3 regions of the Shewanella sp. SM101 genome follow, and region 3 is predicted to be linked to each of the others. Evidence: predicted binding sites of a transcription regulator. Region 3 holds the regulator's gene; each other region holds the start of a gene.

Region 1 (10,126 bases), on a different contig from region 3:
CGATCAGCAATAATTTATACTGTTTACCACTTGCACGAATCGTCGTTGCCGTTGAGGTTCTAACAGGAGCTGCGACAGGCGTATGAGCCGATATACTCGTTGTACCTAAAACGCTACCTGTTGGACGCACGCTAGGTGTTGGCGCGACCACAGGACGTGCAATCGGACGAAACATTCTGCGTCGTCCCAATGCCTTAACTCTTTGTTGCAACAATAAAATGGCATCATCTTTGTTGGTCGCAATATCTTCAAAACGTTTAGGCAGAAAATCTAATGCACCAGCATCTAAAGCGTCTAACGTTGCTTTAGCGCCATCATGGGTTAAAGAAGAAAACATCAAGATCGGAGTCGGACACTTAGCCATGATTTCACGAACAGCAGTAATACCATCCATGACAGGCATCTCAATATCCATAGTAATAACTTGGGGATTAAGCTCAGCAGCCAACTTCACCGCTTCGGCCCCATTTGAGGCCGTCGCGATAACTTCCAGTTCAGGATCTTGATTGACTATTTCACTAACACGTCGTCTGAAAAAACTTGAGTCATCAACGACTAATACTTTAATGGCCATTCCATTCCTTAGCTTGGAAACTAATTCTTACTTTTCGCATAATGCTTTAGCAATCCAGGAACATCTAAGATCAGTGCAATACCACCATCCGATGTAATTGTCGCACCAGCCATCCCAGGTGTGCCATGTAACATAGCGCCAAGAGGTTTAATAACGACTTCTTCTTGTCCTATTAAGGCATCCACTACAAAACCAATTTGCATCATGCCTAATTGCACGATAACCACATGACCATGCTTTTTATCGCCATGTTTAAAGGTGGTTTTGTTTCTATGTAGCCAGTGTTCCAAATAGAACAAAGGTACGGCCTTATTACGCACTATGACAGTCAGTTGCCCATCAACAATATTGGTTTTTGTGAGATCGAGATGGAAAATCTCATTCACGCTAGATAGAGGTAATGCAAACACTTGTTTAGCGACATCGACCATTAAGGTTGGCATAATCGCCAGTGTTAGCGGTACTTTAATCTCAAGTATCGTTCCCTTACCTTTCATGGAATCAATATGTACAGTGCCATTCAGCTGGGTGATACGAGTTTTTACCACGTCCATCCCAACACCACGGCCTGAAATATCTGAAATCTCAACTTTAGTTGAAAAACCTGGTGCAAAAATCAAATTATAGGCTTCGCTGTCTGTCATCCGCGAAGCAGAATCTTCATCGAGCACACCACGGTTTATGGCAATTTTTTTGAGTTTTTCAGGATCCATGCCTGCGCCATCGTCTTCGATTTTCAGCAGTATATGGTCGCCTTCCTGACTTGCAGATAAGGTAATCGTTCCCGTTCTTGGCTTACCACTAGCTTCACGCTCGTTTGGCATCTCGATACCATGGTCCACAGAGTTACGCACTAAGTGGACGAGTGGATCGGCAAGCGCTTCAACGAGGTTTTTATCTAAGTCAGTTTCTTCACCGACCATGATCAAATCAATTTCTTTGTTTAGTGTACGAGCAAGATCACGTACCACCCGAGGGAAACGACCAAACACTTTCTTGATCGGTTGCATACGGGTTTTCATCACAGCGCCTTGCAAATCGGCAGTAACGAGATCTAAGTTCGCGAGAGCTTTCGACATCTCCTCATCATCACGGCTGATGCCTAAGCTCACCAATCGATTACGCACTAACACTAACTCACCCACCATATTCATGATCTGGTCGAGTCGTGCAGTATCTACACGTACCGTTGTTTCACCCTGAGGCACATTCGCAGAGCTAGCCTTAGCAGGTGCTTTATCGACAACCGCAATTTCCACCTTAGGTTTTGCAGCAACGACTGGGGCAGGAGCTGGTACTGCGGCTTTTACTGGCGCAGGAGCATGTGGTGCAGCAGTAGGTGCTACAGTCGAAACAGGGGGCGTAGGCGCTTTTACTTCAGCTTTCGCAGGTGCTCCGCCTTTCCCATGGAGTTCATCGAGTAATCGCTCAAACTCATCATCGGTAATTTCATCAGCATCTACAATCGGTTGAGGCGCAGGTGTTGCCACAACCTTAGGCTTAACAGGCACTTCAGCCTCAGCTTTAAATTTACCTGAGCCATGAAGTTCATCCAGTAACGCCTCGAACTCATCATCAGTGATGTCATCACCTGATGTTGAAGGTGTTTTAATTGGTGCAGCAGGCTTGACAGCAACAGGCTCAGATACAAATGTGGTAGCAGCGACCGCAGGTCCCTTTCCTGAACCATGAAGCGTATCCAATAAAGCTTCAAATTCAGCATCATTGATATCATCGATACTTGAAGACGTATTTTCAATGGAAGATGAGTTATCACTTATGTCAGCAGGGATTTCTTGAAGGGTAGGAGTATCAATAATGACTTCAACAACAGGTTCTGGCTCTACAACCTTGGCAGAAGCGACTTCAGATGGCAAAGGCGCACCTGAACTGAGCATTTTAAGTCTCGCTAACAAACCTGAATCGGCGGGGTCTTGTTGCTCGCCCTGCTGGGTTTGCGCAAACATGGTATTAATTGCATCAACAGCCTGCAAAATAATATCCATCAACTCTGCGTTAACGCTACGCTTGCCTGTCCGCAATAAATCGAAGGTATTCTCAGCCTCATGACAAACATCAACCATGGGAGTTAAGCTAAGAAAGCCAGCGCCACCTTTAACGGTATGAAACCCTCGGAAAATGGCGTTTAGCAAGTTTGTGTCATCAGGATTATTTTCAAGCGCAACGAGTTGCTCTTGCAGAAGCTCTAAAATTTCACCGGCTTCGATTAAAAAGTCCTGGAGTATCTCTTCATCTACATCAAAGGCCATCAAATTGACTCCCAGTTAGAAACCCAGACTCGATAGAAGATCATCCACTTCGTCTTGACCCGTTACTACATCTTGACGAAGCTCGGCATTCATTATCGGCCCTTCCGCTTCAATATTATTTTTCTGAGCAATCTGACTTTCAATCATAGGCTGCTCACCAAATACCGTCAGCATAGAAACCAGATTACTTTCAACTTCCATTACTAAATCAATAACACGGCGTATCATTTGCCCTGTTAAGTCTTGAAAATCTTGCGCCATCAATATTTGATTCAGCAATTCACGTAATCGAATCGAGTCGTTTGAACTACGGGACATAAGATCTTGGACATCGTGACAAAGGCCCTTAAATTCACTCAGTGCTATCTCGCGTCGCATTAATTTGTCCCAAGATGGCATGACTTTTTGAATATTAACCGTTACGGCATTGGCCAAAGGTAAACATTCTTCAACCGCATCCATGGTTTTATTTGCCGCTTGTTCAGTCATGTCAATAACGTAATTTAAACGTTGCTTGGCATCGGGAATTTCTGTATTGGCTAATTCAGAAAGACGATTATCAACTTGAAAATCCATCAGCGCACTATGAAGTTGCCGAGTTAATTTACCTACTTCTTCGAATAATTCTCGTTGCAGTGGAGCAGCAAGCTCCCGAAATAAATCATCTGCCTGACTTTGCTCACTTGCACTTAATAATTCAACTAAATGCTGAGCTTGCTCGAGCGTGATGAGCCCTGATGTTTGTGACTTCATAGCTCATCCTTGCTCAAGCGAGTCGTTCGAATATTTTATCTAACTTCTCTTTCAGCGTTGCAGCGGTAAAAGGCTTAACCACATAACCATTCACTCCCGCTTGAGCGGCAGCAATAATCTGTTCACGTTTTGCTTCAGCAGTTACCATTAATACGGGTAAATGCTTTAGCGAATCATCAGCGCGAATTGCTTTTAACAGATCGATTCCTTGCATACCAGGCATATTCCAATCTGTAACAACAAAATCAAAATCCCCCTTTTGCAACATCGGCAGGGCTGTTGAGCCATCGTCTGCTTCTTGGGTGTTATTAAACCCCAAGTCTCGCAACAAGTTCTTGATGATACGCCTCATTGTCGAAAAATCGTCAACAATGAGAATCTTCATATTCTTGTCCAAGGTTTCCTCCGGTGAGCTGACATTCTGTGCTCGATTAATAATTATACTTATGTCCAGTGCTTGAGTTTAGCTTTCAATCGCAACATTGCCTGACTTAATATCTGGCTAACCCGCGATTCACTGACTTCAAGAATGGCGCCAATCTCTTTTAAATTCAATGCTTCATCGTAGTACAGGGATAACACTAATGCATCTCTTTCAGGCAATAATTTAATTGCCTCAACCAGAGCAGAATGAAATTGGTTCTCAGCTAATGCTTCAAATGAATCATCATCGGACCGATCACTCACTGTAAGTATATCCTGAGATACGCCTAAATCTTCTATCCCTATGATTTTTCCGACAGAAACATCGTTAAGAATATGATGGTACTCATCGAGCGTCATATCAAGTTTTTCTGCAATTTCTGTGTCGCGTGCATCACGGCCCAGTTCTTGCTCTAACTCATCAATAGCGTGTGCAACCTTACGATTATTTCGATGAACGGAACGAGGGACCCAGTCGCCACGACGAATTTCATCTAACATGGCTCCACGTATGCGTATGCCGGCGAAGGTTTCAAATTTCGCACCCTTGCCACCATCAAACTTGGATGATGCTTCTAGTAACCCCATCATCCCAGCTTGGAGTAAATCATCTAACTGCACAGATGCAGGTAGTCTGGCGAGTAAATGATGCGCAATTCTTTTAACCAACGGAGCATACTGTTCAACGATCGACGATTTATTGTCTAAACAAGTATACGCAGCGGCTTTATTCACTCGTTTTTTCCTCTTGAAAATCTGGTCGTTGTACTAAACGCTCAACGAAAAACTCCAAATGCCCACCAGGTTGCTGCGGCACAGGCCAACTCAAAATTTTATTTGCCAATCCTTGATACGCAATTGCCGCTGGTGATTTAGGATAAGCTTCAACCACCAATTTTTGTTTACGAACAGATTTACGTAAGTTTTCGTCAAATGGAATCGTAGCGACTAATTCAAGTGCAACATCTAAAAATCTGTCGGTCACTTTACTGAGTTTAGCAAATAATTCCATACCTTCGCGTAAACTACGCACCATATTGGCAACTATTTTAAAACGGAACACGCCATGCTCACGGCTGAGAATTTTAATCAGGGCGTAGGCATCGGTAATCGAAGTGGGTTCATCACAAACAACGACTAGCACATCCTGCGAAGCACGTGAGAAACTGAGCACCATATCTGAGATCCCAGCAGCAGTATCTACGACTAGAATATCAAACTGAGTCCGCATCTCACTAAATGCACGGATTAATCCAGCATGTTGCGCAGGGCTTAATTCCACCATCCCCTGTGTTCCTGAGGTGGCAGGTACTATGCCTATCCCCTTAGGACCACGCACGATAATATCGTCAAGCTCTGCATCACCAGAGAGAACATGAGAGAGGTTACGCTCGGCACGAATACCCAGCATGACGTCGACGTTTGCTAAGCCAAGGTCAGCGTCAAGTACCAAGACACGCTTGCCTTTTTCGGCTAATGCCACAGCAGTATTAATAGAAACGCTGGTTTTACCCACGCCTCCTTTACCACCAGTGACCGCGATTACTTTCACTTTTTCGTTATAGGGTTGATTCATCATACGTAAACCACTTGCTTGATCCAGGGTCATAAATCTACTCAAATGCACAGGCCATATTATCTGACCACGCTGTGTCTTGTAATGATTGTTGTTCTGTACTATCTAACGCTGCGAGTGCCTGCTGGGCTAAATCTAGGGTATCCGCAACTTTCATATCTTCAGGAACTCTTTGTCCATCAGTAATATAACTTAATGGTAATCCGTTTTGGATCAACACACTTAATGCCCCTGCTAACGACACAGATTCATCGAGTTTTGTGAGAACGACACCAGATAGGGGAATGCGTTTAAAATGATTGACTGCATCTTGCAGCACACGGCGCTGCCCTGTCGCAGACAGTACCAGATAACTGCGGATAGGTATCCTGCTATTTGCAGTTAAATTATCAAGTTGCTGGTAAAGGCGCATATCTCGCTGTCCCATGCCAGCCGTATCTATCAATACTAGCTTGCGATTCCTAAACTGATAGAGAATTTGCTCTAATTCATTTAGATCATGAGCTTGCTTTACTGGGCAGCCCATTATTTTGCCATAAGTTGCTAATTGCTCATAGGCTCCAATGCGATAATGATCTGTGGTAATTAAAGCAACATGTTCAGCACCATGATGTGCCGCAAAACGGGCAGCAAGTTTAGCTAATGACGTTGTTTTACCAACCCCAGTAGGACCAACTAATGCAACCACTCCGCCCTGCTTAACAATGTCATCGCCCTGATTATCAAGCATATTCGCAAGACTTTGTGGTAATGCTCTGACTAATTCAGCCGGCGTATAATGCTGGCTCAGCGCGGCTAATTTATTCGCAACCACAGGGGAGAATTCAGCCTCAAGCAATTTGGCTTCGAGCATAGCACCAACGGGATCGATGCGTTTTTTATGTTCCGTCATCAAGGAGGATACTTGATGTGTAAGTAAATTACGCAGTGATGCTAATTCATCACGCATAGCCTCAATATCAGCACTTTGTTTCTGTGATGTTTGTGGTTTTTTATCAAACGAGGAAGGTGCTTCACGACGTTCTGGTTTCACAGCAGTAGGGGCTTGTAAGCCCTTAGCCCATGCTGGTAACTCGGCATCAACTTGCTGATGTGACATTTGTTGATTCAAACGGCTTTGCTGCTTCTCAAGTAAGGCTTGTAATGAGTCTGCAGGTGCGGCTGGCTTAGCGCGAGTTTCTACACGAACTGGCTGCTTAGCACCCAGGGACACGAGATCGTCGCTCACGTCCATAAAGGTCGGTGCTGGCGCAGTGGCTGCAGTTTTCGCTTTAGGTTCGTCATAGTCAACGGCAGCGACAATTTCGATGCCACCGTTCACTTTTTTATTTGACATAATGACGGCATCTGAGCCGAGTGTTTCTTTCACTTGGGCCAGTGCGGCGCGCATGTCTTTGGCAAAAAATCGTTTAATCTTCACTTATGCGTCCTCTACTGGCCGACTGCAGATACGATACGTATTTGCTTCTCATCAGGTATTTCTTGATATGAAATGACTCTGAGATTAGGAATAGTATGTTTAACAAAGCGTGACAGCGTCGCGCGTAACATACCTGACGTCAACAATATGGCGGGTTGTCCGACCATTTCTTGCTTTTGAGCCGCGTCGGCAAGGGACTGCTGCATGCGTTCTGCAAGACCGGGTTCAATATTAGGACCATCACCACCGGTTGCTTGCATTGACTGATGCAACATCTGTTCCAACTCTGGCGCCAAAGTAATGACGGGGATTTCGAGCTCTGGGCCAGAGATTTCCTGAACTATCATACGTTTCAAAGCGATACGTACAGCGGCAGTCAAGACTTCAGTGTCATTGCTCTTAGTGCCATATTCTAACAAAGTTTGCACTATAGTACGCAAGTCTCTAACTGAAACCCCTTCATTTAATAGGTTCTGCATCACTTTTACGACATGTCCTAGTGGCATGATATCTGGAATAAAGCCATCAACCAGCTTAGGTGAGTGTTTCGCAAGCATATCCATCAGTTGTTGCACTTCTTCGTAGCCTAACAACTTAGCGGCATTATTTGTGAGTAATTGACTAATATGAGTTGCAACAACAGTGGCGGCATCGACGACGGTATAACCTAATGTTTGTGCGTGCTCACGTAACTCAGGAGCGATCCATACCGCTTCTAGGCCAAAGGCGGGATCGCGCGTTTCGATACCATCGAGTTTGCCATAGACTTGACCAGGGTTGATCGCCAATTCGCAATCATGACGAATATCTGCCTCTCCGACGACGACGCCCATTAATGAAATGCGATACGCATTAGGCGATAAATCTAAGTTATCGCGAATATGCACCGCGGGCACTAAGAAGCCTAATTCCTGAGACAACTTTTTACGCACGCCTTTAATGCGGCTTAGTAACTCGCCACCTTGGCCCTTGTCAACCAGAGGGATCAAACGATATCCGACCTCAAGACCAATAGTATCAACATGATGTACATCGTCCCAACCTAGCTCTTTAGGCTCTTTATCTTGTCTTTCTATTGGACCCGATTTAACTTGTTCTAGCGCTTTAAGACGTTTGTTTTCATTTCGTTTATAAACAAAATAAGCTGCACCAGCAGTCATAAAGGCAAAGCTTAAAAACGCCATGTGTGGCATACCAGGAACAATACCCATGACAAACAGGACTCCGGCGGCGATACCCAATGACTTATGACTGTCAAACATCTGACTCATCATCATTTGGCCCATATCACCCGACTCGTTTTGACGAGTCACCATCAAGGCTGCGGCGATTGACAATAATAAACCTGGGATCTGCGCCACTAAACCATCACCGATAGTCAGTAAGGTATAAATTTCAACTGCTTCAGAGAAACTTAAACCATGCTGCACAATTCCTATGATGAAGCCACCTACGATGTTGATCACTAAGATCATGATACCGGCAATCGCATCCCCTTTAACGAATTTGGACGCACCGTCCATCGCACCATAGAAATCGGCTTCACGGGTCACTTCAGCACGGCGTAATCTTGCTTGATCTTGGTTTAAGGTTCCGGCATTTAAATCGGCATCGATTGCCATTTGCTTACCAGGCATAGCATCTAAGGTAAAGCGGGCGCTAACTTCAGCGATACGACCAGCACCTTTAGTCACCACTGCAAAGTTGATGATAATCAAAATGATAAATACCACTAAACCAACGGCATAGTTACCACCGATAACCACAGAACCGAAGGCCTCAATCACCTTACCCGCGGCATCACCGCCATTATGACCCTCAAGTAAAACCACACGAGTAGAGGCAACGTTCAGCGCAAGACGTAATAACGTCGCCACTAGCAGGACACTTGGGAAAGCAGCAAAATCCAACGGTCTATCAGTATAAATTGCGACTAATAATACGATGAGCGCTAAGGCTATGTTGAATGAAAAGAGTATGTCTAATAGAAATGGAGGGATAGGTAAAACAATCATGGCCAATGCAGCAAGCACAACCACCGGCGTGCCAATGCCTTTAAAAGTGCTGAGCCTAATTTGTTTTACTTGACCAAGAGTCGCTTTAACATCCATTCGCTATAACCTAAACTTTGACGTGTAATAGCATAAAGCAAAAAACGCGCCAACAAGATTAAAGCCATTAATGAAGGAAAGATATGTACTGTGACTGATTGATATACATAAAATTAGCCATAAAAAACAAATGAACTCGACATCATCAGCTTTACCAATGACTACCATCTGAGACTAGTGGTTCAATATTTCAATTCATCTGGTATAGGTTGATTAAGTGGGACAGGAATAGGTTTACGACCGCGTCCTTTTTGATATTGGCGCAGCTGGAATACATAAGCCAAAATCTGTGCGACAGCAGTAAACAAACCTTCAGGGATCTGCTGGTCTAACTTAGTCGTATGGTAAATCGCCCTTGCAAGTGGTGGGGCCGAGACAATCGCAATATTGTGCGCGCGGGCAATCTCACGTATTTTAAAGGCCACATCATCAACACCTTTCGCTATCACAAAGGGAGCCGCAGAGCGCTGCACATCGTATTTAATCGCAACGGCAAAATGCTCAGGGTTAACGACAATCACATCGGCATTTGGCACTTCAGCCATCATACGCCTTTGTGCTAGTTCACGTTGCATCTGCCGTATATGCCCTTTCACCTCAGGTTTACCCTCAGTGTCTTTATATTCATCTTTTACTTCTTGTTTGGTCATCTTAAGTTGCTTGTTGTGATTCCAAATTTGGAACGGCACATCGATGACGACAATAAATAAAATCGAGGAACATAACAGGATAAACATCCAAACCAACAAATCTAATGCATGGTAAACATTACCTGGAAGATGGTCGCTAGACAGCAACATAATGTCATTGAAATAGAAGCTTAATAAAAAATAAGCAGAAAACGCTACTACCGAAAATTTTGCAATACCTTTGGTGAGTTCAACCAGAGCCTGTACGCCAAACATACGTTTAAAACCAGCAAGGGGACTCATTTTACTGGCTTTTGGCATCATAGCTTGGGTCGAAAAATTGATCCCTCCAAGAGAGACGTTACCGATA
Region 2 (10,126 bases), on a different contig from region 3:
GCAAGTGATGGATAAAAAATTACCGACAAATGTCGGTAATTTTCTTTAAAGCAGCAGACTTAAGTCTTTTTCTGGTAATAAATCCCTGGATTACAACGGACCATGTCAAACTCATCCGTTAAACCAGCTATAGATTCAGAAGCACCAAGAAATAAGATCCCTTTGGGATTAAGAGCGGCAGCGAATTGCCGCAAAATTTTTGCCTTTGCCTCAGACGCAAAATAAATCAGCACATTGCGGCAAAAAATAATGTCGAACTTACCAAGTAAGCTATAACTTTCAAGCAGATTATGTGCCCTAAAGTTCACCAAACGCTTAACATTATCCTTTAACTTCATATTGCCTGAAGGCAAAGCATCAAAAAACTGACGCTTTCGCTCCTCGGATAAACCGCGCGCTAATGCCAAGCTATCGTACTCAGCATTTTTGCAACGTTCCAACATGGAAGGCGATAAATCCGTGGCTTGAATTGACGCACTACCCGCGAGCGCACCAGGCTTCTTCTGTTGATACTCAAGAATCGTCATCGCCAATGAATAGGGTTCTTGCCCAGATGAACACGCGGCTGACCAAATCTTAAGTGGACGACCTAAACGACTGTACTCAGGTAACAAAACGTTATGCAATAACTCAAATGGATAACGATCACGAAACCAAAGGGTTTCATTGGTCGTCATAGCATCGATCACTTCAGCCCGAAGCGCACGTTCCGTTGGCTTCATCGAATGCTTAACCACATCGGATAAGGATGGCAGGTTATATTTGCCCATCAGAGGAGCTAGACGACTGCGCACCAGATATTGCTTATTTTCACCCAGTACGATGCCGCTGTGTTGCTCTAAGAACAACCTAAATTGATTATATTCAGCTTCAGCGAGTGATTTATTTGGCACATTCACATCCTAAATCCTATAGCAAGCACCAAAATCAGTGCGAAACCATCATGTTATAAAGTCGAGATTATAGCGTAAAGCGTATCTAGGTACTAACTACTGCACTTACAAACTTAAGTGTTTATTCACGGCAGCAGCCAGTTCGTCGGGATTAAACTTAGCGATAAAGTCATTGGCCCCCACTTTTTGAACCATTGCCTGATTGAATACACCACTTAACGACGTATGCAGTACCACTTTAATATGCTTGAGCTTAGGATCGTCTCGGATCTCAGCGGTCAAGGTGTAGCCATCCATTTCAGGCATCTCAATGTCTGAGATAATGAGAGGGATTTCATCGGCAACATTGTCCATTTCTTTGGCGATTTCTTTAAGCTTATCTAATGCTTCTCGACCATCTTTTGCGGTATCAATTTGTAAGTTCAATGACTCGAGTGAACGAATAATTTGCTTACGCGCCACGGCAGAATCATCGATAACCATAATATGGTAATGCTGGGTTCTGTCGAGGGTCAGTTTTTCATTGGCTTCTTCACTGATAGCGGTTTTAACCGGTGAAATCTCATCTAAGATTTTTTCTACGTCGAGAATTTCAACCAATTCACCTTCAATTTCAGTTACAGCCGTCAGATAAGAATAACGACCGGCACCTTGCGGCGGAGGCATAATCGCTTCCCAATTCATGTTGATAATCCGCTCAACAGAACTGACCAAGAAACCTTGAACGCTACGGTTATATTCAGAAATAATGATGAAACAGTTTTCAGTACTCGCTAAAGGTCTACCACCTGTTGCCGCACTCAGATCAATAACTGAAATAGTCGTACCGCGAATATGCGCGACACCTTTAACATAAGGATTAAGTTTAGGCAAAGTAGTCAGTGGCGGGCACTGCAGTACTTCTTTCACCTTAAACACGTTAATCCCAAACCGTTGACGTCCGTTTAATTTAAAAAGCAGCAATTCTAAACGGTTTTGACCAACGAGCTGGGTTCGTTTGTTGACTGAATCAAGAATACTCGACATAACTCTGCCTTGTTGTTCTGTTTATGTACGGCCCTATGACTCGTTTGAGTATAGGCATATTAATTGCTTACGTCTTATCTATCGATAAACATAGTCGAAACTGAGTCAATCTTCTGACAGTGATGCAAAATATTATTACAGTAGTCAGCTTCGAACTTGATAAAAGTATAGGTGCATTCTGGCGTTACAAGCTAGTCTCTTCATTATGAAAGTAAATTTAGTCTGTTTTTTTAGTGTTTTCGCCCTCTTCATGCCCGCTTTTGCGAGTGCAGAGCCTATTGTTCCCACCGTATCGGCCATCTCAGAATTAGCTAAAGCGCTTATTTCAGAAAAGATATCCGTGCCCGTTAATGCCAAAGTCGATATTTCGCCGCAAATAGTTGACGCAAGAATGCTGCCGTCACAATGCTCGTCGCCGATTAAGGTTGAATTGGCTAGTGACAGGGAAATTAGCCGTAATAACACCCTAAAAGTCAGCTGCGATACGCAAGATCTCGCTTACCCTTGGCAAATTTATATCTCGGTTAGAGTGGATATTTTATTCCCCGTTGTTGTCACAACTGAAACCTTAGCACCTGGCGAACTCATCTCCCCTAGCCAAGTTGAAATCCGTTACATTGAGCAAAATAGTTTACGAGGCGCTGAGTTTGATGACCCAAGTAAATTAGCAGGTGTACGAGTAAAACGACGCGTCTCGAAGGATTATCCTATATTGAGCAATAACTTATGCTTCGTTTGTAAAAATGATTCGGTATCTATTTATGTTCGTTCTAACTCATTCGAACTTAAAACTGCGGGCGAAGCCCTACAAGATGGCAATAAAGGCGATCGGATCAGAGTCAAAAATAGCAGTTCAAACAAAGAACTAGATGCTATAGTCACGGGCATTGGCGAAGTTGAAGTAAGAATGTAAAATAATCTAAAGCTTTTTTATAAGCTGCCGATACCCCAGTTAAGAAATCCCGTACACACGACGCTGGAGCCGAAAATGGCAATTGATATTAGCAAACTCAACACTGCAACGACCACACAAGTTCGTTCAGGTGCAACTAAAACTAGCAGCGATCAATCTGCTCAAGTTGCCACAAAATCGACAACACCACAAAGAAGCGACTCAGTGGTGATTACAGCGCAAGCGCAACAACTTCAAGGAGCTCAGACTAAAATGGCGAGCCTTCCTGAAGTTGATCAAAAGAAAGTGGCCGAAATTAAACAGGCTATCGCCGAAGGCCGCTATAAAATTGACCCTGAAAAGTTGGCTGCCAATATTGCAAGTTTTGAAGCCGAACTTAATGACTTGAATAAAGAGTAACTATGACTGAAATAGCTAAACTGGTAGATCTACAACACGCCCATTTGGCTGTTCTTAAGCAAATCATACTCAAGGAAAAAGGCGCTTTGGTTGACCAAAACGCCGATTTACTGCTTTCTCTTGCTAACGAAAAATCACAATGTCTGAAAGAACTCAAGACTAATGACGATATTCTGGCAAACCACACTGATAAGTCTCAACTCACTCAGCAAACCGAACTCGTGCATAAAATGGCCGTTGTCAAAGACGCATTAACTGAATGCAAAGAACTGAACGATCAAAATGCCAGTTTAATTGAGATGAATTTAGCCAGTCTCAATCGCTTCGCTCAAGCTTTACAAGCCAGTAGAAACGCCTCCAGCCTTACGTATAACGATAAAGGCAAGACCTCAACTATCTCAAGTTTAGGCAATGATTTAAAGGCCTAACAGGCGCATCAATTCCTACTCTGTATTTCCCGCTTCTAAGCTCTGCTCTGATTAAAGATTAGACTTTGATACTTGTGCAGAAAAAGAAAAGCCGCATAACTACTCGCATAGTACGCGGCTCAATAGAGTCATGTAGAAATGACTAGAAATACGTGACTTCTTTCACTCGTTGTGGACGACTCTGTTGTTGATACAGCGCCCATACCTGTGAAAAATCCAGTTCTAACTCAGTGACATAATGATCGCCAGCCGGATAACTCTTAACGACCCGCGCCCCACGGATCACACCAGAAACCGACGCTTTAACATTATCGTCCGTCAACATCCAATCACTGACACTGCTGTTTGCCGTTATTTTCTGCCCATAAACTTGTTCTACTAATTCACGATAGGCCACAATTTTTGATGCTTGCATGGCCATCAACACTCTTTGTGATTGCTCTTTAGCCGGTTGAGTCGCTAAGGGCGCATATCCTATGGCCGTTAACTTAGGAAAACTCGGCGGCGGCACATCCTCCCATTGCACATATCTATCTTTAGCAGCGCAGCCAGTTAGCATTAGCGCCGCAATAACTAAAAGGTAGCGTTTCATTTTCCATCTCCTAAAACACGCACTTCATTCATGCCTGGACTCGCCTGACGATATAAGATGCCATTTTGTGACACAATTTGCTCCGAAGGCTGCATGTAGTTTGCCAACTCTTTTTGAGTCACAAAAGTTTGAGAGGCCGATACCACACGATTGTTACTTATGTTCACAATCCGAGTATTGATCGCCATACCATTGGTAACTGGGCTCATAGTCGAAACGACAAGATGCTCAACGGGAAGATTTTTCGACAATTGTTGCCAATCTCGCGTCAAAATAAAATCCCCATTAGCCGTCACTCTCAAGCCATCTGCTAAATTTAAATCAACCACATTAAACTGAAAGCTATGGAGCGACGTCATTAATCCTTGCTGTAACTGCTGCGCCAACGCATTTGTGCCATTCATGTCACCCACTAATACTGGGGTGGCGACGACAATTGGTTGATCAGAACGCAGAGCATCATTTTGCTTAACGAGCTCTGTCACAATTCGCTGTGCTAAATGGTTGATCACTGCCGTTGGCGGCAACCCATTGCCATCCACTAAACTCGGTTTGGGCGGCGTAACCGGTTTAGCTACACATCCACCTAACATTATCAATGTTAAGGGAATAATCACACGCTTTAGCATTGGATTTACCTCATCTGTGGGTGTACTGGCAATTAAATCACTCACACTCTATGCGTTTCATTTTTGTGAGTAACAAAAGCCAGCAATCTTCGGACCAAAATTGCTCCAGCCCGACAATATTATGCTCATACGCTGTATATCGACTGCGCCAATGGAAACTTTATCAAAAGTTCTCATACTCAGGCATGAAATTTGCTTTGTCGGTATATTAGATTAAGTGTCAGGAAACTGGCTCGATTAGCAAGCTCGCCAATAGCTTAGCGATAAGGATTGTATTGATGCATATACCACGTTCAGCTTCGCTCATCATTTTGAGCCTTGCACTGCTGTCTTTGCCTACTCGGGCCGAATGGATAGAAGCCAGTGGTGAAGCGACTATTATCAATGGTAATACGGCTCAAGCAAGGGAAGAAGCGATTAATCAAGCCGTTAGCTACGCGACATTAAGCACAGGCATTCAAATCTCCAGTGAACAACAAACCTCTAACGGAAACCTTACACAGAATAACTTCGCGATAAATCGCAACGCCCAAGCCATCAGCATCCAACTCGTTAGCGAACGAATCCAGGGAAACAAAATTTATGTGTCCCTACGACTCGATCTAAATGATGATCCTACGCAGCAGTGTCCAAATGGACAATTAAAGGCTGCGATTCTAATCCCTCAAGCACAAATTAAAGATCGTACTCAGCTCAGATACGGACAGCTTTCAGGCTTTGAAGAAGTTATTTCCGAAAAACTAGGCAGTGTTATAGAAGATTACTCTTCCACAGGTTTTAGCCACACTCACGCTAAAGAGCTGCTCGACATTAAACAAGATCTAGTGGATATTCGCGGTTATCGACTCCCAAGCTGGCTCAGTGAAATTACCGACAGCCAATATATTCTTCAACCGCAGATCATTGATATATCGATAGAGCCTGTACAACCCACCTTCTTAGGATTTTGGGATGAAGCTCCACTCAGGCAATTCCAGTTCAAACTTAGCCTTTATCATGGGATCAGTGGCGAAGAAGTCTGGAGTAAAAGCTACAGCACATCAGCGCCATGGGAATTTGAAGAACAAGCCATTATTGCCCCGAATACGGACAGATTCTGGCGATCATCCTATGGCAAAAATATTACTAAATTAATGCAACAGGCTACCCACGATTTGGACAGTACTCTCAATTGCAGACCCTTACTCGGCCAAGTCGTGAGCCGCCAAGCGGACAGGCTCATTTTAAATCTCGGCCGTAAACATGGCATTCGTGTCGGGGATAAATTCCAAGTCGTATTACAGCAAAACCTACCCGATCGACTCAATGAAATGCGCGCCGTCGCAACCAAAAGTAGAGCCACGGTAAAAATCGAACAAGTGAGTGAAGAAAGCTCTACAGCAGTACTTTTAGACCAAAATGCGGCCTACAATGTGCAGATAAACGACATAGCGCTTAAGATTTAAGCAACTAAATCATAAGCCTTTTAATCAGAGATAAAACCAGTATAATCACTGTCGTCTCTCTATAGCTCAACAGGATAGAGCAGCCGCCTCCTAAGCGGCCGATCGGGGTTCGAGTCCCTGTGGAGAGACCAGATAGTGACCTTGGTGATATCAAACTCCCAGAAATCTTCCGGAGAAACGGAATGACCGAGCTATTTGCGTCTAATCTCAATATTATCATCAAGCGTTGGCCTATCGTAGCAGCTGCGGTCAAAAGCCAAACTATCAATGAATTAGATGCCCACCTTGTCAACGGTCGCAATCAAACTATCAGTGTCAATGGCATTCAACTCAGCAGCCGTCATGACCGCCTTGCCGAAGCCCAGCTCTTTATCAGCACATTACCTGCAGATGCAACTCACGTAACCGTCTACGGTGTCGGTATGGGAGATGTACCAAGTTTACTTATCGATAATCCACAGTATCTTTCAATTGATGTTTGCATTTTAAATCTCAGCGTTTTTGCCCTCCTCATCAGTTACACAGATCAAAGCGAATGGTTAAAGCATCCAAACATTAATTTAACGGCGCTTCCAAGCGCAAAGTTAAATTTTCCTAATATTGCAATTACGCCAGATCTCACTCTTGTCAGTGATGAAAATGCCACTCTCAGAGACTTATTAGTCATGGAGCTCAATCGTGAGTTCTCTAATCAACGACATCAGTCTGATGATCCTACAATATTAAAACGCTTCGAGGATAACCAACTTTATATTACTCATGATCCTGATGCCGCGAGCTTAATAAATAGTCATAGTAGCTATAAAGCTATCGTGATCGGCTCGGGTCCTTCTTTAGAAGAGCATTATGATTATCTGCAACAAATTAGTTCAAGTTCCCATAGGCCACTCATCATAGCGGCCGATACTGCATTACGTGGTTTACTTCACAATAATATAAAACCAGATATTGTGATCTGCATTGACGGATTGATAGGTGAATACCATTTACCGCTAGCCTCGACTCATGACATCAATCTTGTTTATTTTCCCCGAGTTGATCCAGTGGTACTTAATGCTTGGTTAGGCCAAAGATTTATTGCCTATGGAGGCAGTCAAATATACGACAAGCTCGCTTCTCGATATCCCAAACTAAGACTGTTCACGAGTGGAAGCGTCATTCATCCGGCAATTGATTTAGCGATCAAATTAAAGGCAAAAGAAATTACCCTATTAGGGTGTGATTTTTGTTATTGCAATAACAAGAGTCATGCGTTCTGGAATGATCACAAATTTGGTCAAAACGATATAAAAGAACAAATATGGGTTAATGCGGTTATTCAGAAAGTGAAGGAAGCTAAACACTGGTTGATCAATGGCAAAGGCCAGCGGATAGCGACGGATCTAAACTTAAGAGCATATCTCAGACACTTGGAACGCTACATCGCTAAGCATCCAGAAGTAAAGTTTTACCAAGCGAGTTTATCAGGCGCTAAAATTCGCGGTTCTCAGTATAAGGACCTCATATTATGAGCTTAAGTCTACAAGATTCACTGCGGCAAACGGCAGGTTTATTTAGACTCGGTCAAGAAGCAAAGGCTTCAGTAGAGTTACGGTTATGTCTTGATAAAATAGAAAAAAACTGCCCAGAACTTGTCCTTAATTCGACTTTTCAGCAAATATTGCCTTCTATGCTTCAGGCACAAGAGCAACACGATTGGTTAAGCCTTGCCGATTATTTAGAGTATGAACTAATAGAACTAGTCTGATAAAACAAGAGTACCAGGGCATCAAGCTTCCCAGAGACTTGCCGTTAATAGACTATACCGAGCCATTTGCGAGTAACTATGACTACACATTCACCTATTTTTATCGCTGAAGTCTCCAGCAACCATCATAGAGACTTACAGCGTTGTATTGAGTTTATCAAAACTGCTGCAGACATTGGTTGCGATGCCGTAAAGTTTCAGCTTTTCCAAATAGAGCAACTTTTCGCTCCCGAGATTCTGGCGAAAAGTGAAACGCATCGAAAGCGCAAAGATTGGGAGCTCCCAGTCAGTTTTTTGCCTGAATTAAAACAAAGTTGTGATGAATATGGCATTCAGTTTTCATGCACACCATTCTACTTAGATGCAGTTGCAGAACTGGCTCCATATGTCGATTTTTATAAAATTGCCTCCTACGAATTGTTATGGACGGATCTACTGGTAGCCTGTGCAAAAACGGGATTACCTGTCGTTCTTTCAACTGGCATGGCTACTTTAGAAGAGATAGATCAAGCGGTACTCACGCTAAAAGAAAATGGTGCAAAAGACATCACCTTGCTCCATTGCGTATCGGCATACCCAACTCCTGAGAATGAATGCAATCTTGCGGTATTAGAAAGCTTTAGAAATCGCTATAAAGTTAACGTTGGCTGGTCTGATCATACTGTTTCTAGTGCGGTACTTAACCGAGCTGTACACAAATGGCGAGCCGATGTCATAGAGTTTCATTTAGATTTAGATGAAAAAGGCGATGAATATGCTTCAGGACATTGTTGGCTGCCACAACAGATTGCACCCGTAATCCAAGGTATAAAATTAGCCAATGTGATTGATGGCAACCCAGAAAAACAATTTGTTGCTAGTGAAGCCTCAGATAGAGAATGGCGAGCGGATCCCCTTGATGGATTACGTCCATTGCGGCATCAAAGAGAGAAATTTGGAGTATCAGAATAATGAGTTTGTCCCCCATCACAGTGGCAGCAGATGCTGTTATCGAATTTTTGGCACATCAGGGTATTTATGCACTCCATAACTATCCAGGAGGAACAATCGCTCCCCTCCTAGATGCATGCAAACGATTTGGTATTGCCGTTTATACTTCTCGTAATGAACAAGGAGCGGGTTACGCAGCTTTAGCTCAGGGGAAATTAACGCAGTTACCCGGTATTGTTGCAGTGACATCGGGGCCTGGCGTAACGAATGTGCTAACGCCTGTCGCTGATGCCTATTTTGATGGCATACCTATGCTGGTGTTCACAGGACAAGTAGGTACGGGAGATCTCACCGGAAGTAAGTCTGTTCGTCAATCAGGATTCCAAGAGGTCGATACCCCAGCCCTAATGAAGCCGATCACTAAAGCACAGTTTCAACCCCAAAATATTGTGGAATTATACGAAATCCTTCCACAGGCATGGGCTCTCGCTTTAGAAGGCAGAAAAGGCCCCGTTTCCATTGATTTACCAATGGATGTGCAACGCACCGCAGTTACAGAGCCAATTAAGCTGATTACAGCTGCATTAGCGAAAACCAATACAGCAGAACTTGATGTATTTATTGATACCCTAATTGAAGCAATAAATACTTCGCAAAGGCCAGTCATTATTTGCGGTAATGGCATGACGACTCCTGCATTAGTAGAAGCATTGCATAAACTGAGAATCCATTGGCCAGCGGCTGTCAGTCATAGTCTTTTGGGTATCGGAGTTCTACCCACTGATGATAATGGCTGTTTAGGCTTTCATGGTCATACCGGTAGCCAGATTGCAGGCAAAGCCATTGCAGAATCCGATTTATTACTGGTTTTAGGATCTCGATTGGATGTCCGCCAAACGGGTACGCTTAAAGCGGATTTTGCAGCGAATGCAAAAATTTTCAGAGTTGATATTGATGAAGGTGAATTAGCCCACAGCCGGATAGCACACCATGCAGCGGTTCATTCTGGACTTACTGAGTTTTTCGATACTTTATTAAAGAATCAACACAAATTATCAGTTCCAGAACTTTCTGAATGGAATAACACTATCACGCAGTGGAAAGCGCAATTAGCTTGGCCATAT
Region 3 (10,126 bases):
GATATTGGGTCTTGCCCTGCAAAAGGCTCATCGTACATCACCATTTCAGGTTCAAGCGCTATGGCTCTAGCCAATGCGGCGCGGCGTTGCATACCACCGGACAACTCGCTTGGCATCATCTGAGCTGCACCACGTAAACCTACGGCTTCAAGCTTCATCAGCACGATAGTGCGAATAATGTCTTCAGGCAGTCCAGAATGTTCACGCAGCGCAAACGCCACGTTATCGAACACATTAATGTCGGTAAACAGCGCGCCACTCTGAAACAGCATGCTCATCCGCTTACGCAGACTAAATAATTCATTGCGACTCACGCCATGGATATCGTGACCGTCGAATAACACTTGTCCATGGTCAGGCGTTAATTGGCCGCCAATCAATTTCAACAGAGTCGTTTTGCCTATGCCGCTCGGCCCCATGATCGCCGTCACCTTGCCCCTTGGAATGGACAGGCTAATATCTTCATATATCACACGCTGACCGCGGCTAAACCCCAAATTACGGATCTCAACCAACGGCGTTTGTTCTTGAGTCATGCTTGATTCCGACATTTGCAAATGAGGTGATCCTAGTCTTCCGAGACTGACCAATCGAAGAGCCGCAAATTGTACGTAATTGCGCTTTAACCTACAACCGAATCGACACTATCGCCCTGCGATACTTTCAATTTGCCTCATTTACAGCGAAAATGCGCCCTAAGTTTTCACTCTGCACAGGTAAAATGTTACTTAATGTTTTCAACCTAGTTGCAGAATTGGCAGTATTGGCTAATTCGTTCGCACTTAGCTCACTCTTCGCCCACTTTTATCGGGGAGAGTCGATACGCAATTGCGCAATAGAGGCATCCCATAGGGTAATACCCGCTGCGATATGGGATAAATCCATTGAAATAAACGACAAAGACGATGATATTGCTCAAGACCTTCTGCCGCTAAACACGTTATTGTGCATGAATAGCTAACGCAGCTGAACTTGACGAGTCGGATCAATCGCTCTAGCCTGCCGCAATTGTTTTGCTGTTTTCGGTAATAAACCACAGTAAGACATAAGCTAAATTGTCTGAAAACAAACTAATACTTGGCAGAAAGCCTATTACATATCATCTTTATCGCGTACCAAATTGTGCTATTCCAATCCCATCAATGGGGCGACAAAGACAATGCAAAAAGAGAGATAGACATGGTAGACAAATCACAACTGCGCCAATGGGGTTGTAAAGTTATCGACATTGAAAAGTCAGCCCTAGACAATCTTTATCAATATGTTGATTCGGCTGAATTTGCAGAAGCTTGCGAGTTGATCCTCAACTGCACAGGCAAAGTGATTGTCATGGGAATGGGCAAATCGGGCCATATCGGCAATAAGATTTCAGCCACCCTCGCCAGCACAGGAACGCCCGCATTTTTTGTGCATCCGGGTGAAGCCAGCCACGGCGATCTGGGTGTATTGGCCGATAACGATGTGATTTTAGCGATTTCAAATTCCGGTGAGTCGAGCGAAATCCTCACCTTAATGCCGGTCATCCAACGTATGGGCGTGCCTGTTATTGCGGTAACGGGTAAACCCGAATCGAATATGGCGCGATTATCTAAAGTGCATTTATGTATCGAAGTCCCAGAAGAGGCTTGCCCACTTGGACTTGCCCCCACCTCAAGTACCACAGCAACCTTAGTGATGGGCGATGCCATCGCCATTGCGCTGCTGCAAGCAAAAGGCTTTACCCGTGATGATTTTGCTATGTCCCATCCCGGCGGTGCATTAGGACGTAAGTTGCTGTTAAAAGTCTGTGATGTGATGCACAGCGGTGATGACTTACCGCTCGTCAACCACGATATTTGCATCACAGAAGCCCTGTACGAAATCTCCAAGAAAGGCTTAGGCATGACGGCGATTATCGATGATCAGCGCAAGCTGGTTGGTATCTTCACCGATGGTGATTTACGCCGCGTTATCGATGCCGAAGTGAATTTACGCACGACGCCCATTGCCGATGTGATGACCCGTAACTGCGTCACGATCACGGATAATGTATTGGCCGCCCAAGCGCTGCAAGTGATGGACTCAAAAAACATCAACGGATTAATTGTTATTGATAAAGATCGCCATCCTATCGGCGCTCTTAACATGCTAGACATGGTTAAAGCAGGAGTCATTTAATGCCACAGCAAGGATTTTACGGCCCAATCAGTGATGATGTGTGGCAACGCGCGCAAAAGATTAAACTGTTAATCTGTGACGTCGATGGGGTGTTTTCCGACGGCCGTATTTACTTGAGCAATAGCGGCGAAGAGCTCAAAGCCTTCCATACCCGTGACGGTTATGGCGTGCGCTCACTCCTCACCAGCGGTTTCAACCTCGCCGTGATCACAGGACGTCAATCCAAAATCGTTGAAAACCGTATGACAGCCCTTGGTGTTACCCATATTTACCAAGGCGTAGACAATAAGTTCGAGCCCTATGAAGCATTGCTCGCACTTTATGGTGTCACCCCAGAAGAAGTGGCTTATATCGGTGATGATATTGTCGATCTCCCCGTGATGAATGTCGTCGGTTTAGCGGTCAGTGTTGCTGACGGCCACCCCTATGTACGCCAACACGCCCATTTTGTGACTACGCTCAATGGTGGCCACGGTGCACTGCGTGAACTCACAGATCTGTTACTCCTAAGTCAAAATAAATTCACTTCGGCCCATGGAATGAGTATATGAGTCGTGTGACACTCGCGATTATCGCTTTTTTTGGAACCGCACTAGCGCTTTACTGGCAGGTCCAGAACAAACACAGCGGTGATTCCGATAACAGAGTTAAAGATCAAAATACCCCAGATTTCATCGTTGAAGATCTGCGCAGTGTTGAGTTCAATGAGCAAGGACTAGTGAATAGCCGTGTGACGGCGAAACACATGGAACATTATGATTCAACGAATCAAACTTTCTTTACTCAACCTGTTTATCTTGTTTATCCAGACCAAGGTAAAGCACAATGGCAGCTCAGGGCTGATCAGGGCAAGCTAAACAAGGAAACTGGCAAGGTTGTATTAGAAAATAATGTTATTATCGATGCCATTAGCCCAGAAGAACCGATTCAGACCTTGTCCACCAGTTATCTGGAACTCGATCTCAACACTATGATAATGACCTCTGACCGTACCATTTACGTCACAGGGAAAGATTTTAATATTCAAGGCCAAGGCCTTTATGCCGACCTCAACGCGCAAGAAGTGCAATTGACCAGTCAGGTAGTAGGAACATATGAAGCAAAATAACGTATTACTTGCCAGCCTAATGCTAATTATGAGCATGAGTGCTTTCGCGAAAGTGGGCGACTTAAAGCAAGAAGTCAAAATTAAAGCTGTGAGCCAAACTGCGGATATCAAAAACAACCAGATCATCTTCTTTGGTCCAGTTGAAGTTACCCAAGGCTCAATAAAAATCCAAGCAAATGAACTGCGTGCATTTTCCGCTGAAGGTGAAAATAGCAAAACTTTGGTCGCCACAGGCAACCCTGCTACGTATAGCCAAATATTAGACGATGGTCGCCCAGCATCGGCAAGCGCGAAAGAAATTCGTTACGATATGGCAAGCCGCACCTTAACACTGAAAGGTATGGCGTCATTAGATCAAGCAGGTAGCCAAGTTACAGGCAATTTAATCCGCTATAACATGATTCAACAGAAATTGATGGCCGAGAGTACTGGCAGTGGTGACGATCGCGTGATCACTATTATTCAGCCTGAAAACTATCAAGATGATGCTAAATCAGACGCTCCGGCGGATAAACCTGTAAAAAAGCAGGACTCTAAATGACCCAAATCACCTTAAGAGCACAAAATCTGGCAAAAAGTTACAAGAGTCGCCAAGTGGTTAAAGACGTCAGTCTGACGGTAAAAACCGGTCAAGTCGTTGGCCTACTCGGTCCAAACGGTGCCGGTAAAACCACGACCTTTTACATGGTTGTCGGGCTAGTGAAGAGCGATAAGGGGCATATCTTTATCGACGATGATGATTTAACCGCAGATCCTATGCATCTGCGTGCCCGCAAAGGCATAGGTTACTTACCGCAGGAAGCCAGTATCTTTCGTAAGCTAACTGTTCATGACAACATCATGGCCGTACTGCAAACTCGTAAAGAACTTAAAAACGAAGAACGAGAAGAAGAACTAGAACATCTGCTCGAAGAGTTTCATATCACCCACATCCGTGACAGCCAAGGCATGTCATTGTCGGGTGGCGAACGTCGTCGCGTCGAAATTGCGCGGGCTTTAGCCGCTAATCCTAAGTTCATTTTGCTCGATGAACCGTTTGCCGGCGTCGATCCTATTTCGGTTATCGACATCAAGAAGATTATCGAACAACTCAAAAGTCGCGGCCTTGGCGTACTGATCACAGACCATAATGTCCGCGAGACATTAGATGTATGTGAACATGCTTATATTGTGAGTCACGGAAACCTGATTGCCGAAGGAACTCCAGCAGAGATCTTAGACAATCAGCAAGTTAGGGCTGTGTACTTAGGTGAACAATTCAGGCTATAGTTAATCGAGCGAAGCCTATGGAGACAATTTATACCGCCATTAGGCTTCACTCAAAATGATAATAAGCGACCTCCTCCAACAATAATAACGTAGGGATCAGCGGTAACATGAAAGCGTCACTCCAGCTCAAACTGGGTCAACAGTTAACCATGACGCCACAATTACAACAGGCCATACGTCTGTTGCAACTGTCGTCATTAGAACTGCAGCAAGAGATCCAGCAAGCATTAGATTCTAATCCCCTTCTCGAGCTGGAAGAGGATCAATTCGACGCCACTAAACCCCCTGTAAACCAAACGCTATCCGATACGGATTTCAGTGAATCTAGCACTCTGCCACCAGAAAAAGACAGCTCCACCATAGACACGGCAGAGTCGCTAACCAAAGAATCCATGCCCGATGAGCTCCCCATGGACACCACATGGGATGAAGTGTTTACCGCCTCCCCAAACTCAGGCCCCGGCGGCAGTCGTGAAGACGATATGCCCTTCCAAGGCGAGACCAGTGAAGGTTTGTACGAACACTTAGAATGGCAAAAAAACCTCACGCCGTTTTCTGAAACCGATTTAGCCATTGCCACCGCCATTATTGATGCCATCGACGATCAGGGCTATCTCACCCAAAGCACTGAAGAAATTCTCGAAGCCATGGGCAATCCTGAAGTTGAGCTTGACGAAGTCGAAGCCGTACTCAAGCGCATTCAGCATTTTGATCCCATAGGCGTTGCCGCCCGCGATTTAAGTGAATGCCTGCTGATCCAACTGTCGCATTTCGCCGCTGATACTCCCAACCTAGAAAACGCCCGCATGCTGATCAAAGATCATTTAGATCTGATCGCCGCCCGTGATTTTAGATTATTGATGCGTAAGACTAAATTAAAAGAAGATGAATTAAGGGATGGTATAGCACTTATCCAAACCCTCAATCCTCGCCCAGGTTTGTTGATCACGCCCAATAATGACGAATACGTTATCCCAGATGTGTCTGTGTCGAAGAAAAATGGCCGCTGGGTCGTTGAGCTTAATCCTGACTGCATGCCCAAAATCAATGTAAATCAACATTATGCTTCTATGGCACGCAGTACCAAAAACCAAGCCGATAGCCAATTTATTCGCGGCCATCTGCAAGAGGCTAAATGGTTTATTAAGAGCCTAGAAAGCCGTAACGATACTTTGCTTAAAGTTGCTAATTGCATAGTGCAATATCAGCAAGGTTTCTTTGAGTACGGTGAAGAAGCCATGAAGCCTATGGTGCTTAACGATATTGCCGAAGCGGTAGAAATGCATGAGTCCACCATCTCACGGGTCACAACTCAAAAATACATGCATACCCCTAAGGGACTTTTTGAACTAAAATACTTCTTCTCTAGCCACGTCGGTACTGACGATGGTGGTGAGTGCTCATCCACAGCAATCAGAGCCTTTATCAAGAAACTGGTTGCAGCGGAAAACCAGAAAAAACCATTAAGCGATAGTAAGATGGCACAACTTCTGGCAGAACAAGGGATCAACGTAGCCCGCAGAACCATTGCGAAGTACCGAGAGGCTATGCTTATTCCACCTTCTAATCAGCGTAAAAGTTTATAACCTACAGTGGATATCGGAGGACGTTTCTATGCAAATAAACCTAAGTGGGCACCATATCGAAATTACCGAATCGTTACGTGCATATGTAGAAGAAAAGTTTTCAAAACTTGAACGCCATTTCGAACAGATCAATAATGTGCACGTTGTGCTCAATGTTGAGAAAATGCAACAGATTGCCGAAGCGAGAATAAACCTCATAGGTGGTGAAGTTTTTGCTACTTCAGAGCATGCTGACATGTATGCCGCTATAGACGCCCTGATTGACAAGCTTGACCGTCAGGTTATTAAACACAAAGAGAAGTTAACAAAACACTAATAATGGAACTTTGTACCATACTGCGGCCGGAGTGCACTACCTGCGCCACTCCGGGCAGCAAGAAAAAGGTACTGGAACTCATCAGCGACTTAGTCGCTGCCCAGTACCCGACCCTCTCATCTCAAGAGATATTCGAAAGCCTAGTGGCGCGCGAAAAGATGGGGAGCACAGGTATAGGTAACGGCATCGCCATTCCACATGGTCGACTAGCCGATATAGATCAGCCCATTGCCATACTAATTAAGTGTGAAGAGCCGATAGCATTTGATGCTATCGATAAGCAACCTGTTGATATTTTATTTGCACTACTGGTGCCTGCAGACCAATGTCAGCAGCACTTAAGTACCTTGTCTTGCATGGCCGAAAAGCTGAGCGACAAGCAAATATTAAAGCAATTACGCAAGACGCATGATGAAACGGAACTCTATCAGGTAATCACTGGATGAAACTGGTCATAGTGTCGGGCCGCTCAGGCTCAGGCAAATCTGTCGCCCTTAGGGTACTCGAAGATCTCGGCTATTATTGTGTCGATAACCTTCCCTTGCCATTGATTGGCAGTTTGCTTGAGCAACTCAAAGGCAGTAACGATCTCGTCGCCATCAGTGTCGACGTGCGTAACATGCCTGAGCAGGATAAGGTCTTAGTGAAACAACTCGCTAGCCTACCTCCAGATACTGAGTTAACGAGCTTCTTCCTTAACTCCAGCGATAAAATTCTGCTCAAGCGTTACAGCGAAACCCGCCGTTTGCATCCTTTGTCGAAGAGCCGAGTCTCTTTGCAAGAAGCGATAAAGCTGGAGGGAAAACTGCTCGAGCCTATGTCAAAACTGGTCGATCACTACATAGATACGTCGAATCTGAATATCTATGATTTAAGCGACCAAGTCAGACAAATTCTCCTTGGTAGTGTCGATAAAGAACTCGTGATCAACTTCGAGTCCTTTGGCTTTAAGCACGGAATGCCCACCGAAGCCGACTTTATGTTCGATGTGCGCTTCCTGCCCAATCCCCACTGGGAGTTGGCGCTGCGGCCATTGACTGGCTTAGATGAACCCGTAGCTGAGTTCTTAAATCGCCAACCACTGGTCAATAAGTTCATCTGGCAAATCGAAAATTTACTGGAGACTTGGCTGCCGCACCTCGAGCGTAACAATCGCAGTTATTTAACTGTGGCGATTGGCTGCACAGGTGGACAGCACAGATCGGTTTACGTCGCAGAGCAATTGGCAAAACGCTTTAGTAACGGTAAACATAAAGTTTATGCCCGTCATCGAGAGCTCAATAATGCCAAAGCTTGAACGTCAGATAACCATCTGTAATAAGCTCGGTTTACATGCCCGTGCCGCCACTAAGTTGGTGGTACTGGCTTCCGAGTTTGATGCGACCATCACCTTAATCCAAGGCGATAAACAAGCATCGGCCGCCAGTGTACTTGGCTTACTGATGCTTGAAACTGGTATGGGTAAAACCATTAAGCTGATCGCCGAAGGCCCAGATGCAGAGCCGGCTCTCGATGCCATTTGTGCCTTAATCGACGCTAAGTTTGACGAAGCCTGTTAGTTTCACTTCACACTAAGCACTTCATCGTTAGTTTCACTTCATGTCTAGTTTAAAAAACTTGTCATTCACACATGGCAAGACATTTGTCGCTCGACGATACAAGCCACAGGCGATTACACTAGCGGTCATTGCGCTGGCCTTAACCTTACCTTAGCCGCCTTAATCTGTGTCATCGACTGACGCTTAGTCACCGCTAAATCCTAGCCCGACACCAAGATCTCAAACCAATTTGCCGCACCATGGAGGACAAATGCCCGTAGATAATGCAGAAAACGATCACACCGGACATAGTCTTGACCAGTTAAACCAAGCGCTTAGCAGCGGCATGTTCGTACACGTGCGCAATATGCTGCAAAAAATGGCCGCCTCAGATATCGCACTGATCTTAGAATCATCACCGCCAAGTGCCAGACAAGTACTGTGGCAGCTCATCGATCAGGAACAAATAGGCGACATACTCGATGAGTTGAGTGAAGAACTCAAAGACCCACTGATCCGCAGCATGAGCCCTGAGCGAGTCGCGAAAGCGACAGCAAGCATGGACACCGACGATCTCGCCTATATTCTGCGAAGTCTTCCCGACGCCGTTTACAAACAAGTGTTGCAATCGATGACGGAGCAAAATCGCCTGAGGGTAGAACAAGCTCTATCTTATCCAGATGAGACCGCCGGCAGCTTGATGAACACAGATACAGTCACCTTAAGACCCGATGTGAATATCGATGTGGTGCTGCGCTATCTTCGGCAAAGGGGCAACCTACCCGACACCACAGATACCTTATATGTGGTCGACAAACAGGACAAAGTCCTTGGCGGTGTTAGGCTGGCAGATCTACTGACTTGCGCGCCAAGCACCACAATTCGCAATATCATGGATCCCAATATTCAAAGTATTCCGGTGAGCATGTCCGACAGCGAAGTCGCGCAGAAATTCGAACGCAATGACTGGGTATCGGCACCTGTCGTCGACAGTGATGGTAAGCTGCTCGGGCGTATCACAATCGATGACGTAGTCGATGTTATCCGCGAAGATGCTGAACATTCCATGATGGGTATGGCGGGGATGGACGGAGATGAAGATACCTTTGGTCCTGTACTAAAAAGTACCCTACGTCGCTCGCTCTGGCTCACGATTAACTTATTCGCCGCCCTGCTCGCCTCGTCGGTCAGCAATATGTTTGAAGGCACTATTGAGCAATTTGCCACTATCGCCATCCTAATGACGATTGTCCCTAGCATGGGCGGTGTTGCCGGTAATCAGACCTTAGCGCTCGTGATCCGTGGTATTGCTTTAGGCCATATCGGCCAAAGCAACGCCCGCTGGCTTATCGGTAAAGAGCTATCTATTGGTTTTCTCAATGGCTTGATGTGGTCTATTTTAGTCTTTGTCGCCGTGTGGCTATGGAAGGATGATATGGCACTGGCGGGATTAATTGGTAGCGCCATGCTGATCAACATGACAGTAGCAGGGCTTGCAGGTGCGAGTATTCCATTGATTTTAAAAAGACTTAAAATCGATCCTGCCCTCGCTGGCGGTATGGTGCTCACCACAGTCACTGACGTGGTTGGCCTGTTCGCCTTCCTCGGGTTAGCGACGCTCTACTTGATGAACTAACGCTTTAACAGTTTGAGCTAATAACAAAAACGGCACCTCAAAGGTGCCGTTTTTTATCCCGCAGGAAAACTAAAGAAGGCTATTTTGCCGGAGGTTGGAAACCATAACTGCTCAAAATCGCTTGGCCTTTTGTCGATAGAATAAACTCAGCTAACGGCTTAGCGGCAGTATTAGCGCCTTGTAAAACCAGTAAACCATAGTCGGCACCCACGGCGAGCTCCTGCGGTAAGTCGATGATTTGTAAACTCGGCACTTCTTTTTTAGCCAGCACAGCATTAGTGCAATAGGTTAAAAAGATATCCGCTTGCTTGTTTTCCATCACCCAGCCATAGGGGTTGCGATCTTTAGGCGGTTTAACGCTCTCAGGGCCGCCCGCCAGTTGTAATGCCTTGGTCTCTAACGCAGCTTTCGCATTGGGTTTTACCGCTTCGGCCTTAGCAAAAACGGCCCAGGCATAATCACCCGCGGGGTCGGCTTTCGGGGTTGAGGTGCCGACTTTAATCTTAGGATCTAACA

What was found. Region 3 encodes sigma-54, which starts transcription at its own class of promoters, with help from an activator protein. Its sites were predicted from a motif close to GTTGGCACGNNNNTNGNNT; they were not measured.
Region 1: the regulator sigma-54 is predicted to act here: its motif matches at 9,163-9,181, upstream of flhA (flagellar biosynthesis protein FlhA).
Region 2: the regulator sigma-54 is predicted to act here: its motif matches at 1,970-1,988, upstream of flgA (flagellar basal body P-ring formation chaperone FlgA).

The regions. Positions count from the first base shown of each region.
Region 1 is NZ_JAKKRH010000012.1:83,494-93,619, reverse strand. It holds gene L5M38_RS08705 (chemotaxis response regulator protein-glutamate methylesterase) at 1-574, opposite strand, end outside; gene L5M38_RS08700 (chemotaxis protein CheA) at 595-2,844, opposite strand; gene L5M38_RS08695 (protein phosphatase CheZ) at 2,860-3,597, opposite strand; gene cheY (chemotaxis response regulator CheY) at 3,611-3,994, opposite strand; gene L5M38_RS08685 (RNA polymerase sigma factor FliA) at 4,042-4,755, opposite strand; gene L5M38_RS08680 (MinD/ParA family protein) at 4,748-5,629, opposite strand; gene flhF (flagellar biosynthesis protein FlhF) at 5,634-7,016, opposite strand; gene flhA (flagellar biosynthesis protein FlhA) at 7,028-9,127, opposite strand; gene flhB (flagellar biosynthesis protein FlhB) at 9,310-10,126, opposite strand, start outside.
Region 2 is NZ_JAKKRH010000012.1:39,054-49,179, reverse strand. It holds gene L5M38_RS08480 (CheR family methyltransferase) at 60-899, opposite strand; gene L5M38_RS08475 (chemotaxis protein CheV) at 999-1,919, opposite strand; gene flgA (flagellar basal body P-ring formation chaperone FlgA) at 2,125-2,832, shown strand; gene flgM (flagellar biosynthesis anti-sigma factor FlgM) at 2,908-3,231, shown strand; gene L5M38_RS08460 (flagella synthesis protein FlgN) at 3,234-3,659, shown strand; gene L5M38_RS08455 (LPP20 family lipoprotein) at 3,802-4,251, opposite strand; gene L5M38_RS08450 (FlgO family outer membrane protein) at 4,248-4,880, opposite strand; gene L5M38_RS08445 (flagellar assembly protein FlgT) at 5,159-6,325, shown strand; tRNA gene L5M38_RS08440 (tRNA-Arg) at 6,381-6,456, shown strand; gene L5M38_RS08435 (motility associated factor glycosyltransferase family protein) at 6,508-7,836, shown strand; gene L5M38_RS08430 (hypothetical protein) at 7,833-8,072, shown strand; gene L5M38_RS08425 (N-acetylneuraminate synthase family protein) at 8,151-9,023, shown strand; gene L5M38_RS08420 (thiamine pyrophosphate-binding protein) at 9,023-10,126, shown strand, end outside.
Region 3 is NZ_JAKKRH010000032.1:27,202-37,327, forward strand. It holds gene mlaF (phospholipid ABC transporter ATP-binding protein MlaF) at 1-536, opposite strand, end outside; gene L5M38_RS16920 (KpsF/GutQ family sugar-phosphate isomerase) at 1,180-2,157, shown strand; gene kdsC (3-deoxy-manno-octulosonate-8-phosphatase KdsC) at 2,157-2,708, shown strand; gene lptC (LPS export ABC transporter periplasmic protein LptC) at 2,705-3,265, shown strand; gene lptA (lipopolysaccharide transport periplasmic protein LptA) at 3,252-3,806, shown strand; gene lptB (LPS export ABC transporter ATP-binding protein) at 3,803-4,534, shown strand; gene L5M38_RS16945 (RNA polymerase factor sigma-54) at 4,642-6,120, shown strand; gene hpf (ribosome hibernation promoting factor) at 6,149-6,436, shown strand; gene ptsN (PTS IIA-like nitrogen regulatory protein PtsN) at 6,439-6,882, shown strand; gene rapZ (RNase adapter RapZ) at 6,879-7,733, shown strand; gene L5M38_RS16965 (HPr family phosphocarrier protein) at 7,720-7,995, shown strand; gene mgtE (magnesium transporter) at 8,246-9,610, shown strand; gene L5M38_RS16975 (molybdate ABC transporter substrate-binding protein) at 9,690-10,126, opposite strand, start outside.